Regions from separate parts of the Pseudomonas sp. GM102 genome, predicted to be linked through region 2. Evidence: predicted binding sites of a transcription regulator. Region 2 holds the regulator's gene; the other holds the start of a gene.
The links. Region 2 encodes FliA, which starts transcription of late flagellar genes. Its sites were predicted from a motif close to CTAAAGTTTNNNNNNNNNNNGCCGNTAA; they were not measured.
Positions count from the first base shown of each region.

Region 1: a site for FliA is predicted at 1,863-1,890, ahead of flgM (flagellar biosynthesis anti-sigma factor FlgM). Genes of this name have one in related genera too.

Region 1 covers NZ_AKJB01000050.1:71,463-76,314, forward strand. The annotation lists gene PMI18_RS18215 (chemotaxis protein CheV) at 1-904, opposite strand, end outside; gene flgA (flagellar basal body P-ring formation chaperone FlgA) at 987-1,748, shown strand; gene flgM (flagellar biosynthesis anti-sigma factor FlgM) at 1,927-2,253, shown strand; gene PMI18_RS18200 (flagella synthesis protein FlgN) at 2,302-2,769, shown strand; gene PMI18_RS18195 (flagellar brake protein) at 2,858-3,604, shown strand; gene PMI18_RS18190 (MFS transporter) at 3,668-4,852, opposite strand, start outside.
Region 2 covers NZ_AKJB01000001.1:39,763-54,434, reverse strand. The annotation lists gene motD (flagellar motor protein MotD) at 1-736, opposite strand, end outside; gene PMI18_RS28930 (flagellar motor protein) at 749-1,489, opposite strand; gene PMI18_RS28935 (protein-glutamate methylesterase/protein-glutamine glutaminase) at 1,489-2,619, opposite strand; gene PMI18_RS28940 (chemotaxis protein CheA) at 2,669-4,906, opposite strand; gene PMI18_RS28945 (protein phosphatase CheZ) at 4,960-5,748, opposite strand; gene PMI18_RS28950 (chemotaxis response regulator CheY) at 5,771-6,142, opposite strand; gene fliA (RNA polymerase sigma factor FliA) at 6,310-7,050, opposite strand; gene fleN (flagellar synthesis regulator FleN) at 7,047-7,877, opposite strand; gene flhF (flagellar biosynthesis protein FlhF) at 7,996-9,321, opposite strand; gene flhA (flagellar biosynthesis protein FlhA) at 9,333-11,462, opposite strand; gene PMI18_RS28975 (hypothetical protein) at 11,741-12,403, opposite strand; gene flhB (flagellar biosynthesis protein FlhB) at 12,537-13,676, opposite strand; gene fliR (flagellar biosynthetic protein FliR) at 13,680-14,462, opposite strand; gene fliQ (flagellar biosynthesis protein FliQ) at 14,466-14,672, opposite strand, start outside.

The sequences.
Region 1 (4,852 bases), on a different contig from region 2:
CGACTACCCGGGATGCCAGGTCATCAGGACGGAATTTGGCCAGGAAGTCATCGGCACCGACCTTCTTGACCATCGCCTGATTGAACACACCCGACAACGAAGTGTGCAGGATGATATGCAGCTTTTGCATGCGCGGGTCGTTGCGGATCTCGGCCGTCAGGGTGTACCCGTCCATCTCCGGCATCTCGATGTCGGAGATCATCATCAGGAACTCTTCTTCCGGCTTCTTGCCCTCGTCGACCAGCTTGCGCAGGTAATCCAGCGCTTGCTTGCCATCGTTCAACGCGACCACTTCGACACCGACCGTTTGCAGGCAACGGGTCACCTGCTTGCGCGCCACCGACGAGTCATCGACCGTCAGCACGCGCAAGGACAACGCCTTGTGCTGAGTCTCGACATCCACCACGCCCACCGAAATCGCTTCCGGTGTCGGTGACACTTCCGCCAGCACCTTCTCGACGTCGATGATTTCGACTAACTGATTGTCGACCCGAGTCACAGCCGTCAAGTAATGATCGCGCCCGGTGCCCTTGGGTGGCGGATGAATCTCCTCCCAGTTCATGTTGACGATGCGCTCTACCGACCGAACCAGGAAACCCTGAGTCTTGGTGTTGTACTCCGTGATGATCACGAAGGGATTGCTTTGATCTTTCAGCGCTCCGGAACCGGTCGCCATTGCCAGATCCAGAATCGGAATGGTCGCCCCCCGAATATTCGCCACACCGCACACGACAGGACTGGACTTGGGCATCAGGGTCAGTTTGGGGCATTGCAGCACCTCACGAACCTTGAATACGTTGATGCCATACAGCTGCTGGCCGTCAAGACGGAACAACAACAGCTCAAGGCGATTCTGCCCTACCAGTTGCGTGCGCTGGTTCACCGAATCCATTACACCAGCCATGCCCAGACTCCTACACCAACGCTAAGTGTGTTTGCGACGCACATTCATCACTAAACGGCACGGCGCTTGCTTTTTAACTTTTATGAACACAGAACCGACATTTTTCCGACACCTGACATCAACCTGCCGCAGATTACTCTGCGCGATGTCGGCCGCTTGCCTGTTCAACGCTGGCAGCCCTGCCCTTGCTGACGCGGTTACCTTGCCTGACATGCTTATCGGCGTCACTCAGGGCTTTCTTGAATTCACCGTAGAAGACTATCTGGCGACGAGTCAAACACAAGGACGCTACGAAATCGAGGTCAACCAGCTCGATCCGCGCCTGCGCATGCCTATGTGCGACAAGGAATTGACAGCCACCCTCGAGAGCCCCGCGAGGCCTCTGGGTCGGGTCACGGTCAAGGTTCGCTGCGACAGCGCCTCCCCTTGGACAGTCTTCGTACCCGCTCAAGTACGGCTGTTTCGCGACATTGTGACCACCACCCGCCCCCTTAAGCGCACAGGGATTATCGAACCCCAGGACGTGACCCTGCGTGAGCGCGATATCAGCCTGATAAACCAGGGTTTTCTGACCTCCGTCGATCAGGCGATCGGACAGAAACTTACCCGACCAATGGTCGCCGATCAGGTCATAACCCTGGTGCATCTCGAACAGGCGGAAGTGGTTCGCAAGGGCGATCAGGTGGTGATTACCGCCCGCAGTGGTACGCTCAGCGTGCGCATGCCGGGTGAAGCGCTGTCCAACGGCGGCATGAGCGAACAGATTCGCGTGAAAAACCTTAATTCCCAGCGGGTTATCAAGGCGCAAGTCACCGCGCCCGGGCAGGTGGAAGTGGGTATGTGAGCGACCCTATAGGGCTCTGGGCCCGTGAAGATATGGCGCGCCACCCGGCTGTTGCCTAAACTGTGCCCCATGCAGGACACACGCTGGCGCATGCAAGCTCATTGATAAATGGGCCTAAAGTTTTCCGGGGGAGAGCCGAAAACATGGCAAGCGTCCAAATACCCAGAGGTTTTTTGTCATGGTCATCGATTTCAGTCGTTTAAACAGCTCCTCGTCACTTACGGGCAGTACGCGTACCAGCGTTGCTAAGGAAACCGCCGAAGCTGGCCAATCCGCGCCGCTGAATACCCCGGCCGAACAGGCCAATACCACCCAAAGCGGGGAATCGGTACACCTCAGCAATGAGGCTCAACAGTTGCAGAAGGTCACTGACAAGCTGCGCGATCAGCCTGCCGTCGACAACGCCCGCGTGGCCGAGTTGAAAGCAGCGATTGCCGATGGCAGCTATAAAGTCGACAGCAACCGTGTAGCCAGCAAACTGCTCAACTTCGAAGCCCAGCGCTAGGCCACGGCCAGCGCCAGGCTTTTGGACGCTTAAAACCCAAGGCCAGCCATGCACGACACTAATTTACTGCAACTGATCATCGACGACTTTGCTCCGGCGCAACACCTGCTGGAACTGCTGCAAACCGAGTCCCTCGCGCTGCACGGTCGCGACATGCCACTGCTCGAAGACATTCTGGCGCAGAAACAGGCAATGATCATTTTGCTCGAGCAGCATGGCCGCAAGCGCAGTGAAATCCTCGCCAGCCTCAACCTGCCGACCAATCGCCAAGGCCTGGAGCAACTTGCCAGCCATTCGAGCATCGGCGATCAGTTGCTGGCACAGAGCGACGTGCTGACCGATCTCCTGGCCCAGTGCCAGGCTGCCAACGTTAACAATGGCCAGTCGATTCTGGTTCAGCAGGCCGCCACGGCCAACCAGCTGAAAATCCTCACCGGCGGCGAGCCGCCAGCGCTCTACGATGCCCGCGGTTCAACCTCAAAACTCGCAAAACCACGCCCGCTCAGTCAGGCTTGAGCCTTTCAATGAGCACGCTCTATCAAGACACGAAACATGCTGGCAGAATGCTGGCCAGTAGTCATATTTGTCTGGAGATTGATACCCCGTGTTCAATGCCTTAAGCGCGGAAGAGGCTACGCAGCCTCCCAAGGTGCTCACCACACCCCTGGAAATCTCCGGCAATCTGCGTCAGCTGCAAGACAGCCATGACCCGCTGATCATCACGTTCCACGAGCGCAGCCAGCGTTTCCAGAGTTACCTGGTGGACGTCGACCGTGACAGCAACATGATCGCCCTGGACGAAATGATCCCCCGCGATGGCGAACGTTTTCTGCTGGCCGGCGAACCGTTCAAGGTCGAAGGTTTCCACGACGGCGTACGCATCGCCTGGGAAAGCAATGGCCCGCTGACCATCGACGACTCCGGCGATGGTCGCTGCTACCGTGGCGCGCTGCCCGATGAGGTGGTTTATCACCAGCGCCGCAATGCTTTTCGCGCGGCGTTGAAGCTGGCGCAACTGGTCGATGTCGAGCTGGGTGGCGAAAAACTCAAGTCGCCCGTCACAGGCAAATTGCTGGACATCTCCGCCACCGGCTGCAAGTTGCGCTTCGAGGGCGACATCACCGCCAGGCTGCAATTGGGCCAGGTCTACGACCGTTTCGTCGCTGCCCTGCCCTTCGGCAGCATGACGGCACCGGTCGAACTGCGCTACCTGCACTTCGAAGAAAGGATCAACACCACCTTCGCCGGCGTGCGTTTTCACAACATGAGCGGCCAGGTGCAGCGGCAGGTCGAGCGGTTCGTCTATCAGCTTCAGCGCGAAGCACGGCGTTTCGATAAAGACGACTTCTGATACGCCACTCCCATAAAAAACGGGCAGTCCCTTGCGGTGACTGCCCGTTTTTTTATGCCTTGATCAAGGCCTTGCTTCGGTAAAACTTTGCTCGCGACCTGTGTCAGGGTCTTCGGGTTCCGAATCCGTTTCAGGCACTGATTCGGGCTCTGCATCCGGATTGAAATCAGGTTCCGGGTTGACCGGGTTCTGCATCTGATCCTGCACCACCTGCTCATCGACGCGCGGGTCAAGGCAAGCCACCAGTGGCGAGCTCGACATACTGTCTGGCATGGCCACGTGATGCAGTGGAGCATCGTCCACCTGATGCAGGTTGGTGACCGCTTTCGGCCGGATTCGCCACACCAGCACCAAGGCGAAGAAGCTGAAAAAGGCATAGAGCATCTGACTGCCGAACAGCTTCATCAGCACCCCGGCCACCAGCGGCCCGATACTCGCGCCGACACCGTAGGTCACCAGCAGCATCGCCGTCAGCGACACCCGACGATCACCCTCGACGTGGTCGTTGGAGAACGCCACCGCCAGCGGGTACAGGCAGAACTGCACCAACGAGCAGAGGAACCCGGCGATGAACAGCACCTCCAGCGGCACCTGCCGCATGATCGCCAGCGGCAACGCAGCCAGCGCCAGGCTAAACGCGAAACAGCGGATCAACAGCGCCCGGTCATATCGATCCGACAGCCAACCCAACGGCCACTGCACCACCAGGCCGGCAAAAATGCAGCTACCCATGAACAGACCAACCTGTTCGGTCGACAATCCTTGCTGCGAGGCATACAGCGGCGCCAGACCGTAGAACGAACCGACGATCAAACCCGACCCCAACACCGTACTCAATGACTGCGGCACGCGCTTGATGAAGAAGCGTGGTTCCATCGGCGCCGGGTGCAAAGGCGCCGGGTGAATCCGCCGTGTCAGGGCCACCGGCACCAGGCACAGGGCGAAACACAAGGCGACCAGCATCAGCAGTTCCAGGCCCAGGCCCGGGTGCATGACCAGAATCAGTTGACCCAGCACCAACCCCAGGTACGAAGCGATCATGTAGCCGCTGAACACCACGCCACGCTTATTGGCTTCTGCCTGCTCATTGAGCCAGCTTTCGATCACCATGTACTGGCACATCATGCCCAGGCCGACGATCACCCGCAGGAACAGCCACGCGGGCAGCCAGTCCACCAAACCATGGCCCAGCACCGCCGCGCCGACGATCCCGGCGCAGGCTGAATAGGCTCGAATATGCCCGACCCG
Region 2 (14,672 bases):
TTCGTGACACCACCAGCACCACCCGACGGTTACGCGCCCGGCCTTCGGCGGTGGCGTTGTTGGCCACCGGCTGGAACTCACCGTAACCCACCGACGCCAGGCGCCCCGGGTTCACGCCCTGCATCGCCAACATGCGCACGATGCTCGCCGAACGGGCCGAGGACAGCTCCCAGTTGGTCGGGTATTGCGCGGTGCGAATCGGTTGATCGTCGGTAAAGCCTTCGACGTGGATCGGGTTGTCGAACGGCCTGAGGATCGCGGCGACCTTGTCGATGATGTTGAAGGCGATGTCGCTGGGCATGGCGTCGCCACTGCCGAACAACAGGCTGGAATTGAGTTCGATCTCAACCCATAACTCATTGCCGCGCACGGTCATCTGGTTGGAGCTGATCAAGTCGCCGAACGCCGCGCTGATGTCATCGGCAATGCTTTTGAGCGGATCGTTGGCAGCCTGGGCGATGCCGGCGTCGATCTGTTCGCTGTCCTTGACCAGCGGCTTGGCCGGGGTCACGGTCTTCGGTCGCTCTTCGCCAATAGGAATCGGCTTGAGGGCGCGATCGGTGTCGGTAAACACCCCGATCAACGCCTCGGAAATGATCTTGTACTTGCCTTCGTTGATCGAAGAGATCGAGTACATCACCACGAAGAAAGCGAACAGCAAGGTAATGAAGTCGGCATAGGAAACGAGCCAGCGTTCATGGTTTACGTGTTCTTCAGGTTGCCGACGACGAGCCATGAGGTTCTTCCCTTAATCCATGAAGCCCTGAAGCTTCAACTCAATGGAGCGAGGGTTTTCACCTTCGGCGATCGACAGGATCCCTTCCAGCAACATCTCGCGATAACGCGACTGTCGCAACGCGATGGATTTGAGCTTGGCGGCAATCGGCAGCAAGATCAGGTTGGCACTGGCTACGCCATAGATGGTGGCGACAAAGGCGACGGCAATGCCGCTGCCCAGTTGCGACGGATCGGCCAGGTTGCCCATGACATGGATCAGGCCCATTACCGCACCGATGATGCCGATGGTCGGCGCGTAGCCACCCATGCTTTCAAAGACTTTGGCGGCTTCGATGTCGCGGCTTTCCTGGGTGTAGAAATCCACTTCCAGAATGCTGCGAATCGCTTCCGGTTCGGCGCCGTCCACCAGCAGTTGCAGACCTTTGCGTGAGTAGCTGTCGGGTTCGGCGTCGGCCACTCCTTCCAGACCGAGCAAACCTTCCTTGCGGGCGGTCAGGCTCCAATTCACTACGCGATCGATGCCGCCGGCCAGGTCCACCCTGGGAGGAAACAGGATCCAGGTGAGAATCTGCATGGCGCGCTTGAAGGCGCTTATCGGCGATTGCAGCAGCGAAGCACCGATGGTCCCACCGAGTACGATCAACGCCGCCGGGCCGTTGGCCAGCGCGCCGAGGTGACCGCCCTCAAGGTAGTTACCGCCAATAATGGCGACGAACGCCATGATGATCCCGATCAGGCTTAAAACATCCATCAGATACACGCCTCGACCAGGTGTTTGCCAATATCTTCCAGACCGTAGATCGCATCTGCCAGGTCGGCTTTGACGATGGCCATCGGCATGCCGTAGATCACGCAACTGGCTTCATCCTGGGCCCAGATCGCACTGCCGCCCTGCTTGAGCAGACGCGCGCCTTCGCGACCGTCGGCACCCATGCCGGTCAATACCACCGCCAGAACTTTGTCGCCGTAGGATTTGGCCGCGGAGCCGAAGGTGATGTCCACGCACGGTTTGTAGTTCAGACGCTCGTCGCCCGGCAGGATTTTCACCGCGCCACGGCCGTCGATCATCATTTGCTTGCCACCCGGAGCCAGCAGCGCCAGGCCCGGACGCAGGATGTCGCCATCCTCGGCTTCCTTGACGCTGATACGGCACAGCTTGTCCAGACGCTCGGCGAAAGCCTTGGTGAAGGCTGCTGGCATGTGCTGGATCAACACGATCGGTGCCGGGAAGCTGGCCGGCAACTGCGTCAGCACCCGTTGCAGGGCAACCGGGCCACCGGTGGAGGTGCCGATGGCGACCAGTTTGTAGGCTTTGCGTTTTGGTGCAGGGGACGATGGAGTCGCTGCATGGGTGCGAACCGGAATCGGTGCAGGTGCCGGACGCGCAGGCGCGCTGCTGCCGTAGTTGCTGACGCTCGAAGGCGCAGGCGTCGGGGCTGGCGCAGCGACTGGGGCCGGGGCGCTGTAAGTGCTGACGCGACGGTTACTGCGCGAGATGCTGAGAATCTTCTCGCACAACAGTTGCTTGACCTTCTCCGGGTTACGGGAGATGTCTTCGAAATTCTTCGGCAGGAAGTCCACCGCGCCGGCGTCCAGCGCATCAAGGGTGACCCGCGCGCCTTCGTGAGTCAGCGAGGAGAACATCAACACCGGGGTCGGGCAGCGCTGCATGATGTGCCGCACTGCGGTGATGCCATCCATCATCGGCATCTCGTAGTCCATGGTGATCACGTCTGGCTTGAGAGCCAGTGCCTGATCGATCGCCTCTTTGCCGTTGGTCGCCGTACCGACGACCTGGATATTCGAATCCGCTGAAAGAATTTCCGAGACGCGGCGGCGGAAAAACCCCGAATCGTCCACCACCAGGACTTTGACTGCCATAAACACTCCGTTAGACGGGGCGAGGCTCAGTCGCCCCGCTCCCCCAGAATCAAATACGCCGTGCGGCGTAACGCTTGAGCATGCTCGGAACATCGAGAATCAGCGCAATGCGGCCGTCACCGGTGATGGTGGCGCCGGACATGCCCGGGGTTCCCTGGAGCATTTTGCCCAATGGCTTGATGACCACTTCTTCCTGGCCCACCAGTTGATCGACGACGAAGCCGATCCGCTGAGTGCCCACCGAAAGAATCACCACATGGCCTTCGCGCTGCTCTTCATGAGCAGCGGAGCTGACCAGCCAGCGTTTGAGGTAGAACAGAGGCAGCGCCTTGTCCCGCACGATCACCACTTCCTGGCCGTCCACCACGTTGGTGCGCGACAGGTCGAGGTGGAAGATCTCGTTGACGTTCACCAGCGGGAACGCGAACGCCTGGTTGCCGAGCATGACCATCAGCGTCGGCATGATCGCCAGGGTCAACGGGACCTTGATGACGATCTTCGAGCCCTTGCCCTTGGTCGAGTAGATATTGATGGTGCCGTTGAGCTGGGCGATCTTGGTTTTCACCACGTCCATGCCCACGCCGCGCCCGGAGACGTCGGAAATTTCGGTCTTGGTCGAGAAGCCCGGAGCGAAGATCAGGTTGAAGCAATCCGACTCGCTGAGACGGTCCGCCGCATCCTTGTCCATCAGGCCTTTCTTCACGGCGATACCGCGCAGAACATCGGCGTCCATACCTTTGCCATCATCGGAGATGGACAGCAGGATGTGATCGCCTTCCTGTTCCGCGGACAGGATCACCTTGCCGCTGCGAGGCTTGCCCATCGCTTCGCGCTCAGCCGGCTCTTCAATACCGTGGTCGACCGAGTTGCGCACCAAGTGGACCAGCGGGTCGGCCAGGGCCTCGACGAGGTTCTTGTCGAGGTCGGTTTCTTCGCCGACCAGCTCCAGGTTGATCTCTTTCTTGAGCTGGCGAGCCAGGTCGCGAACCAGACGCGGGAAGCGCCCGAAGACTTTCTTGATCGGCTGCATCCGGGTCTTCATGACCGCGGTCTGCAGGTCGGCCGTGACCACGTCGAGGTTCGACACGGCCTTGGACATGGCTTCGTCGCCGCTGTTGAGGCCCAGACGGACCAAGCGGTTACGCACCAGTACCAACTCGCCGACCATGTTCATGATTTCGTCGAGACGCGCGGTATCGACCCGCACGGTGGTCTCGGCTTCGCTGGCCGGTTTTTCTGGTGGTGGCGCAGACGGGGCACGGGCCGGGGCCGGTGCAGCAGCGGCGGCCGGTTTCGGCGCTTCGGCTTTTGGCTCGGGCGCTTTGGCCACAGGTGCCGGCGCCTTGGCGACTGGGGTCGCTACAGCGGAAGCAGCAGAACCGGTGCCCACTTCAGTGAATTTGCCTTTACCGTGCAATTCGTCGAGCAGCGATTCGAACTCATGATCCGAGATCAGATCGCCGCCGGCCGCTTTAGCGGTTGGCGCAGCCGGGGCTGGTACGGCGGCAATCGCCGACTCCAATGCATCGACGGCAAAGTTGCCTTTACCGTGCAACTGGTCGAGCAGTGCTTCGAACTCGTCGTCGGTAATATCGGAGCTGTCGCCTGCCGCTTTCGGGGCAGCCGGCGCGGCGGGTGCCGCGACTACTGCATCGACGGCGAACTGGCCTTTGCCGTGCAGTTGATCGAGCAACGACTCGAACTCGGCATCGGTGATTTCATCGCTGGCCGAGGCATCGCTGGTCGGCACTGGCGCAGCCACTGGAGCCTCGGCTTGAGCCTTGACGGCGTTCAGCGAGTCCAGCAGCTGTTCAAATTCGTTATCCGTGATATCGCCCGATTCTTCAGCGGCAGGTTCTTCCACCACCTCAGCGACCGGTGCCGACTCATCGGCGGTTTGCGGCTCGGCCAGACGGGCCAACGCTGCAAGCAATTCTGGAGTGGCAGCCGTGATCGGGCTGCGTTCGCGGACTTCGCTGAACATGCTGTTCACCGCGTCCAGTGCTTCGAGAACCACGTCCATCAGTTCCGAGTCGACGCGTCGTTCACCCTTGCGCAGGATGTCGAACACGTTCTCGGCGATGTGACAGCACTCCACCAGCTCGTTGAGCTGGAGGAAGCCGGCGCCCCCTTTTACAGTGTGAAAACCGCGAAAAATTGCATTGAGCAAATCCGCATCATCCGGTCGACTTTCAAGCTCGACCAGCTGTTCGGACAGTTGCTCTAGAATCTCGCCGGCCTCAACCAGGAAATCCTGAAGGATCTCTTCATCGGCGCCGAAGCTCATTAAGGGGGTGCTCCTGAGGTCTAAAAACCTAAAAAACCTAAAATGCTAAAACTCTAAAATCCTAGGCTGGATAACAAATCGTCCACATCGTCCTGACCGGACACAACGTCTTCTCTTTTATCGGCATGAATCTGCGGACCTTCACCCTGAGAGAGATGTTTTTGCGGATCTTTTTCAGCCAGCATCGCATCACGGTCATGTTCGATACCCGCAAAGCGGTCGACCTGACTGGCCATGAGCACGAGCTTGAGCAGATTGCTTTCAACTTCGGTGACCAACTGGGTCACGCGCTTGATTACCTGACCGGTGAGGTCCTGGTAATCCTGGGCCAGCAGAATGTCGTTGAGGTTGCTCGACACGACGCGGTTATCTTCGCTGCTGCGTGTCAGGAAACCGTCGACGCGCCGGGCCAGATCGCGAAACTCTTCAGCCCCGACTTCGCGACGCATGAACCGTCCCCAATCCGTGCTTAGCGCCTGAGCTTCGTCGCTCAGGCTGTTGATCAGCGGCGTGGCGTTTTCCACCAGGTCCATGGTGCGGTTCGCCGCGGCCTCGGTCAGCTTGACCACATAACCCAGGCGCTCGGTGGCATCCGTGATCTGAGACACTTCCTCGGCTTGCGGCATGTGCGGGTCAATCTGGAAATTGACGATCGCGCTATGCAGCTCGCGGGTGAGCTTGCCTACTTCCTGGTACAGGCCGCGGTCACGGGTCTGATTGAGCTCATGGATCAATTGCACCGCATCGCCAAACCTGCCTTTTTCAAGGCTCTCGACCAGTTCGACCGCGTGTTTTTTCAGGGTCGATTCAAAATCGCCCATTGAAGATTCTTTATGCTCCATAGCTCCCCCGTGGCGCAGTCCATCAACCGATGCGTTCGAAAATCTTCTCGATTTTTTCTTTCAACGCCTGGGCCGTGAAGGGTTTGACCACATAGCCATTTACACCGGCCTGGGCCGCTTCGATGATTTGCTCGCGCTTGGCTTCAGCGGTCACCATCAGCACCGGAAGGTGCTTGAGCTTTTCATCAGCGCGCACGTGACGCAGCAGATCGATACCGGTCATGCCAGGCATGTTCCAGTCCGTTACCAGAAAGTCGATGCTCCCACTGTTGAGAACCGGAATGGCAGTGGTGCCATCGTCAGCCTCGACCGTGTTGGTGAACCCAAGATCACGCAACAGGTTTTTTATGATCCGCCGCATCGTTGAGAAGTCATCAACGATGAGGATTTTCATGTTCTTGTCCAATTCGACCTCCAAGCAGTCTTAAACGCGCCCAGCACCTGGACGCGCCATTTCAATCAATCCGGCAAAGCACTCAATGACTGTCTGGAGCACAACAGATCGAGACCGGCGCAGTTCAACACCACACCGGCTCCATTCGCAGTGTCCCCACACTGCCTTCAGCGCGCTCGCCACTCCCCCAAACGCCCCCGCAAACGGGCCGCGCACTGGCTGTGTAACTGGCTGACCCGCGATTCGCTGACCCCCAGGACCTCACCGATTTCCTTGAGATTCAACTCTTCGTCGTAGTACAGCGCCAACACCAGTCGCTCACGCTCCGGCAAATTGGCAATCGCGTCCGCCAGCGCCGCCTGGAAGCGTTCATCTTCCAGATCGCGTGACGGCTCGAGATGAGCACTGGCGCCATCCTCATGCAGCCCTTCGTGTTCGCCGTCCTGTAACAGATCGTCGAAACTGAATAACCGGCTGCCGAGGGTGTCGTTCAAAATCCCGTAATAATCGTCGAGACTCAATTGGAGTTCGGCCGCAACCTCATGATCTTTAGCGTCACGGCCGGTTTTAGCTTCAATCGAGCGAATCGCGTCGCTGACCATACGGGTATTGCGGTGAACCGAACGTGGAGCCCAGTCCCCCTTGCGCACTTCATCGAGCATCGCGCCGCGGATTCGAATGCCCGCGTACGTCTCGAAACTCGCGCCTTTGCTGGCGTCATATTTGGTTGATACTTCAAGCAGGCCGATCATCCCGGCCTGGATCAGGTCTTCGACCTGGACACTGGCCGGCAAACGCGCCAGCAAGTGGTAGGCAATGCGTTTGACCAGTGGCGCGTAACGCTCGATCAGCTCGTACTGCGCGTCACGTGCCGACTTCTTGTAGAGGTTGTAGCCACTGGCTGTCATAGGACGGGTCCTGCCGTTTGTTGCACGAGGCGCTCGACGAAAAACTCCAGGTGCCCGCGTGGGTTGGCCGGCAGTGGCCAGGTATCGACCTTCTGCGCAATGGCCTTGAACGCCAGGGCGCACTTGGAACGCGGAAAGGCTTCGTAGACGGCACGCTGTTTCTGCACGGCCTTGCGTACGCTTTCGTCGTAAGGCACCGCACCGACATATTGCAAGGCGACGTCAAGGAAACGATCCGTGACCTTGGTCAACTTGGCGAACAGGTTGCGGCCTTCCTGCGGGCTCTGCGCCATGTTGGCCAGGACGCGGAAACGGTTCATGCCGTAGTCGCGGTTCAGCAGTTTGATCAGCGCGTAGGCGTCGGTGATCGAGGTCGGCTCGTCGCACACCACCAGCAAGACTTCTTGCGCTGCGCGGACGAAACTGACCACCGAGTCACCAATGCCCGCAGCGGTGTCGATCACCAATACGTCGAGGTTGTCGCCGATGTCGCTGAAGGCCTGGATCAGGCCGGCATGCTGGGCCGGGCTCAGATGAACCATGCTCTGGGTGCCGGATGCGGCCGGGACGATGCGAATACCGCCGGGCCCTTGCAACAGCACATCGCGCAGCTCACAGCGGCCTTCGATCACGTCGGCCAGGGTACGTTTGGGTGTCAGCCCCAGCAGGACGTCAACGTTCGCCAGCCCCAGATCGGCATCCAGCAGCATGACGCGCCGGCCGAGCTCAGCTAGAGCCAGGGACAAGTTCACTGACACGTTAGTCTTCCCGACGCCACCTTTGCCGCCGGTCACCGCGATCACCTGTACGGGATGCATGCTGCCCATGTTATTTTCTTTACCTTGTCTTACTTAGACGGAGGCCACATTACTGGCTGCGCGTTCACCAACTGAACAATGCATGGCAGACCATCGATGTAGGTACAAAAACCGTTCATTAAATACCTCAGCCAACCCGCTTGGTCGGACTGTGGTAAAGGTCAGCGAACATATCAGCCATGGCTTCTTCGCTGGGTTCTTCCTGCATTTGCACGCTAACGGCACGGCTGACCAACTGATGACGGCGCGGCAGATGCAAATCATCCGGAATCCGCGGGCCATCGGTGAGGTAAGCCACCGGCAATTCATGACTGATGGCCAGGCTCAACACCTCGCCCAAGCTTGCCGTTTCATCCAGTTTAGTCAGGATGCAGCCAGCAAGGCCGCAACGTTTGTAACTGTGATAAGCGGCAGTTAGAACCTGTTTCTGGCTGGTGGTTGCCAAGACCAGATAATTTTTTGATTTGATGCCGCGTCCGGCCAGGCTTTCAAGCTGCATGCGCAGTGCCGGATCGCTGGCCTGCAGGCCGGCGGTATCGATCAGCACCACGCGTTTGCGCAGCAAAGGCTCCAGCGCCTGCACCAAGGATTGGCCCGGATCGACGTGGGTGACCGACACGTTGAGGATCCGGCCGAGGGTCTTGAGCTGTTCCTGAGCGCCGATGCGATAGCTGTCCATGCTGACCAGCGCGATGTTCTGCGCGCCGTACTTGAGCACGTAACGAGCCGCCAGCTTGGCCAGCGTGGTGGTCTTGCCCATGCCGGCCGGGCCGACCATGGCAATCACGCCGCCCTCTTCCAGTGGCTCGACTTCCGGGGTGGTGATCATCCGCGCCAGGTGCGCGAGCAACATGCGCCAGGCCTGACGGGGCTCTTCAATGTCGGTAATCAGCGCCAGCAGATCGCGCGACAACGGGCCGGACAGGCCGATGCGTTGCAAGCGACGCCAGAGGTTGGCCTGGGCCGGACGGCTGCCTTGCAACTGATTCCAAGCCAGCGAGCCAAGTTGCACTTCCATCAGTTCACGCAGGCTGTTGAGCTCGAAACGCATCGAGTCGAACGCACGCAGGTCGACGCCGGTCGCTGCGGCAGGCGCAGGTGCCGGACGCCGAGGCTCGGCCAGCGTCGGCTCGATCAGCGGCTCGGCGGCGGTCAACGGCAGGCCGGCGAACAACTGGCGATTGGTGCTCTTGTCGCTCTCGCCATCGCCACGCAGGCTCAGTTCGGCCTGGGCGGTGACGATCCGCGACTGGGTCTTGCGCAGCTCGTCCTCGAGTTCCATGTTCGGAACACGCGGGGCCAGCGCCGACAATTTGTAATCCAGGGCAGCCGTCAGCTCGACACCACCGGCGATCCGGCGATTGCCAATGATGGCGGCATCAGCGCCCAGCTCATCACGAACCAGTTTCATGGCCTGACGCATATCGGCGGCGAAAAAACGCTTAACTTGCATAAACCACTACCTCAGCCGTTGGGCCCTACTGTCGCAACAATGGTCACTTGCTTGTTGTCAGGGATTTCCTGATAAGCCAACACATGCAAACCCGGGACTGCCAGTCGGCCGAATCGCGAGAGCATCGCGCGAACCGGACCGGCCACCAGCAGAATCACCGGTTGACCTTGCATTTCCTGACGCTGCGCCGCTTCGATCAACGAGCGTTGCAGCTTCTCTGCCATGCTTGGCTCCAGCAGAACGCCCTCTTCCGAGCCTTGCCCTGCCTTCTGAAGACTATTGAGCAATATTTGTTCCAACCTTGGCTCCAAGGTGATCACAGGCAGCTGCGACTCAGTACCTACAATGCTTTGCACGATTGCGCGGGATACGCCGACGCGCACCGCAGCCACCAAAGCGGCAGTATCTTGACTCTTGGCGGCGTTGTTCGCGATGGCTTCGGCGATGCTGCGAATGTCCCGTACCGGCACCTGTTCGGCCAGCAATGCCTGCAAGACTTTGAGCAACTGCGACAGCGAAACCACTCCCGGCACCAGCTCTTCAGCCAGTTTGGGTGAGCTTTTGGCCAGCAATTGCATGAGTTGCTGGACTTCTTCGTGACCAATCAGCTCGCTGGAGTGTTTGTACAAAATCTGGTTCAAATGCGTTGCCACTACCGTACTGGCGTCGACCACGGTGTAGCCGAGGGATTGCGCCTGGGCACGCTGGCTAATTTCGATCCAGACCGCCTCCAGACCAAAAGCCGGATCTTTGGCGGTAATGCCGTTGAGCGTACCGTAGACCTGCCCTGGGTTGATCGCCAGTTCGCGGTCCGGGTAAATCTCGGCCTCGGCCAGGATCACGCCCATCAGGGTCAGGCGGTAGGCGCTTGGCGCCAGGTCGAGGTTGTCACGGATATGCACAGTCGGCATCAAGAAACCCAGGTCCTGGGAGAGCTTTTTACGCACACCCTTGATCCGCGCCAGCAACTGACCACCCTGGTTGCGGTCCACCAGCGGAATCAGGCGATAGCCGACTTCCAGGCCGATCATGTCGATCGGCGTCACGTCATCCCAGCCAAGCTCCTTGGTTTCCTGGGCGCGGGCCGGCGATGGCAGCAGTTCCTGCTGACGCTTGACCTCTTGCAAGGCCTGAACCTTGACCACGTTCTGCTTCTTCCAGAACAGGTAAGCGCCGCCGGCCGCCAGGGCTGCCATGCTCAGAAAGGAAAAATGCGGCATGCCCGGCACCAGGCCCATCACCGCCATCAAGCCAGCGGCCACGGCCAGGGCTTTCGGCGAGGCGAACATCTGACGATTGATCTGCTTGCCCATGTCTTCCGAGCCGGAAGCTCGGGTCACCATGATCGCGGCGGCAGTCGACAACAGCAGTGATGGCAATTGCGCCACCAAACCGTCACCAATGGTCAACAAGGCGTACACCCGACCGGCATCGCCAAAGGTCATACCGTGCTGGAAGATACCGACTGCCATGCCGCCGATCAGGTTGATGAACAGAATCAGCAGGCCGGCGATGGCGTCACCGCGCACGAACTTGCTGGCACCGTCCATGGAACCGTAGAACTCGGCCTCCTGGGCCACTTCCATCCGGCGCAGTTTCGCCTGGTTCTGATCGATCAGGCCGGCGTTCAAGTCGGCGTCGATGGCCATTTGTTTGCCCGGCATTGCGTCGAGGGTGAAACGCGCGCTCACCTCGGAAATCCGCCCGGCACCCTTGGTCACTACGACGAAGTTGATGATCATCAAAATCGCGAAGACCACGATACCAACCACGTAGTTGCCGCCGATCACCACTTCACCGAAGGCCTGGATCACCTTACCGGCGGCGGCATGACCATCCTGACCGTGGAGCATCACCACCCGCGTCGAGGCCACGTTCAGCGCCAGTCGCAACAACGTCGCCACCAGCAAAATGGTCGGGAACACGGCAAAATCCAGCGGCCGCAAGGCGTACACGCAGACCAGCAACACGACGATGGACAAGGCAATGTTGAACGTGAAGAACACGTCCAGCAGGAACGGCGGCACCGGCAACATCATCATGGCCAGCATGACCAGCAGCAACAGCGGCACACCCAGATTGCCCCGACTGAGGTCGGCAACGTTTGTGCGTGCAGTGTTGATTAACTGAGAGCGATCCACCGGTTTTCCCCGTTCCTTTAAAGCAAACTTTTGACGCCTGAAGCAGGCGCAGGGCGGCTATTGCAAGAAGCCTTCCAACTTTTGCCGGGGCTTGAAATAGAGGTCTGTTTCGGGGATTTGTATTGCTTGAACCCACGCCTTCGCGGGCAAGCCTCGCTCCTACAGGCCTGTGTCGGTCGACATGTGCGAACGACACGGGACTGTAGGAGCGAGGCTTGCCCGCGAAGAGGCCAGCATTTGCCAACACAACTATCAGGAATCGCGGCGCACCAGCGGAGTCAGCCAGCAGTCAAAATCTGCTTTGGATTAATGGCGCCAAACTGCAACTCGCGGCCCACCATATAAAGCGTCCCCCTATGCATCCGAGTGTCCTCTACAGCCACAAGATCTTCCTCAGCATAACCAAGCACCACCGCCGTAGCAGGCGCTACAAGGGGAAACGAAAACTCGTGACCTTGCATAAGGTTAAGTGCCCACCCAAATTGAATGATCGGCAAATCGCCTATCAGCATCGGGCGCTTATCCTTACGACGAAAGTCCATCCGCGCAGTAACCTGCAACTTTCCATCGACCACTGCAAACCCTGGCTTGCCGTATCGACGCTGTAACGTGCCAGCTGACCATGCCTTCATGTAATACAAGGGATTGGTGAAAACCTCGAACAAGGCCAAACTGCTTTCAATGCTGCCCGCGGCACCAAAGAGATAGTTGTAGGAATAATGATAGGCCAACCCTTCCAACTCGGGCCGAATGGCATTGAGCGGATCATTCAAGTAATCCTCAATGTATTGATTGGCCATGTGCACAAAATGCGTAAAGTCCAATGACATTCTGAACGTAACCGAGTAACCGATCGCCCGTTCAAGGGAATTTTCCTCTAAAACACCCGAAACAAAGGCCAACTCCATTCCTTGAAGCTTTCTGTACTGACGCTCTGCCATGACCGTGCTCCCATGAACATCATCTGGAAAGATTTCCGGATCCATGACAACGCGTCAGAAGGTAGGCGTCTACTGTCAGAATTAACAGGTAGAAGCTTTTTCGGATAGGCGGAAGGTTGCGATCTTTGACCCATCAAGAATCGCGGCGCAAGTCCGGCGGAATCGGCAAATCGTCCTGGAGCGGATCCGGGCGCTTGCCCTTGCCGGCGCGGTACTGGCGGATCTGGTAGACGTAGGCCAGTACCTGGGCGACCGCCAGATAGAGCCCGCCGGGAATTTCCTGTTCCAGCTCCGTGGAGTAGTAGATCGAACGCGCCAGCGCCGGCGATTCGAGCAGCAGCACATTATTGGCCACGGCGATTTCGCGGATCTTCAGGGCGAGGAAGTCGCTACCCTTGGCCAACAGCACCGGTGCATTACCTTTGTCTGGATCGTACTTGAGGGCCACGGCGTAGTGGGTCGGGTTGGTAATGACCACATCAGCCTCGGGGATCGCGGCCATCATCCGCCGCTGCGACATCTCGCGCTGCAACTGACGAATACGCTGCTTGACCTCCGGCCGCCCTTCCTGATCCTTGTGCTCATCGCGCACTTCCTGCTTGGTCATCTGCAGCTTCTTGTGGCTTTCCCAGAGCTGCACCGGCACGTCGACCATGGCGATGATGATCAGCCCGCAAGCCATCCACAAGGTACTCCAGCCGACCACTTGCAAGCTGTGAATGATCGCCATGTCCAACGGTTCGTGAGCGATGCGCATCAGATCATCGATGTCCGACGACAGGACCGCCAACGCCACGAACAAGACGATGAAAAACTTCGCCAGGGCCTTGAGCAGCTCAACCAAAGCCTTGGCCGAGAACATCCGCTTCAGGCCCGCGCCGGGGTTCATGCGACTGAACTTGGGCGCCATGGAGCCGGCCGCGAACAGCCAGCCACCCAGGGAGATCGGGCCGATCAACGCAGCCAACAGCAAAGTGATCATCACCGGCTGAATCGCCAACAGAGCCATCTGTCCCGAGTGCAGCAAGAAGGTGCCCATGTTGCGCTGATCCAGAATCACTTCCCGCGACAGCGTGAAGTTCATCCGCATCAGCTCCATCATGTCCTGGGCCAATGCACCACCGAAAATCAGCAACGCACCGGCGCCGGCGAGCATGACCGCCAAGGTATTGAGCTCCTTGGAGCGCGCAATCTCGCCCTTCTCACGGGAGTCCTTTTTACGTTTCTCCGTGGGGTCTTCTGTTTTGTCCTGACCGCTTTCGCTCTCAGCCATGACTCAGCGCGCCCGTGCCAGTTCGCGTAACAACTGCAAAGCCTCGGAGGCCAACGGTTGATACTGATTGAGAATGTCTGCCAGGCCGACCCAGACGATGAACAGTCCGAGCACCAAGGTCAGCGGGAAGCCGATCGAGAAAATGTTCAGCTGCGGCGCCGCCCGGGTCATCACGCCAAACGCAATGTTGACCACCAGCAACGCGGTGATCGCCGGCAGCACCAGCAACAGCGCCGCGCCAAGCACCCAACCCAGCTTCCCGGCCAGCTCCCAAAAATGATGGACCATCAACCCGCCACCGACCGGCAGCGTGGTGAAGCTCTCGGTGAGGACTTCGAACACCACCAGATGGCCGTTCATCGACAGGAACAGCAGCGTCACCAGCATGGTGAAAAACTGCCCGATCACCGCCACCGACACACCGTTCGTAGGGTCGACCATCGAGGCGAAGCCCATGCCCATCTGGATCGCGACAATTTGCCCGGCGACCACGAAAGCCTGGAAGAACAGCTGCAAAGAGAAACCCAACACCGCGCCAATAATGATTTGTTCGGCAATCAGCAGCAGCGCACTCAGGTCGAGTGCGTTGACCGGCGGCATCGGCGGCAGGCCGGGAGCGATCACGAACGTTATCGCCAGAGCGAAGTACAGACGCACGCGCTGGGGCACCAGGCTCGTACCGAAAATCGGCATGACCATCAGCAACGAACCGATGCGAAACAGCGGCAACATGAATGTCGCCACCCAGGTACTGATCTGGGTATCGGTCAGCTGCAGCAGCGACATGGTTTAGCCGATGACCTGAGGAATACTGCCGTACAACTGCAGAATGTATTCCATGAAAGTCTGAACCATCCACGGGCCACCAACGATCAGCGTCACCAGCATCACCAGCAGACGCGGCAGGAAGCTCAGGGTCTGTTCGTTGATCTGGGTGGCCGCCTGGAACATCGCCACCAACAGCCCCACCAACAAGCTCGGGATCACCAGCACGGC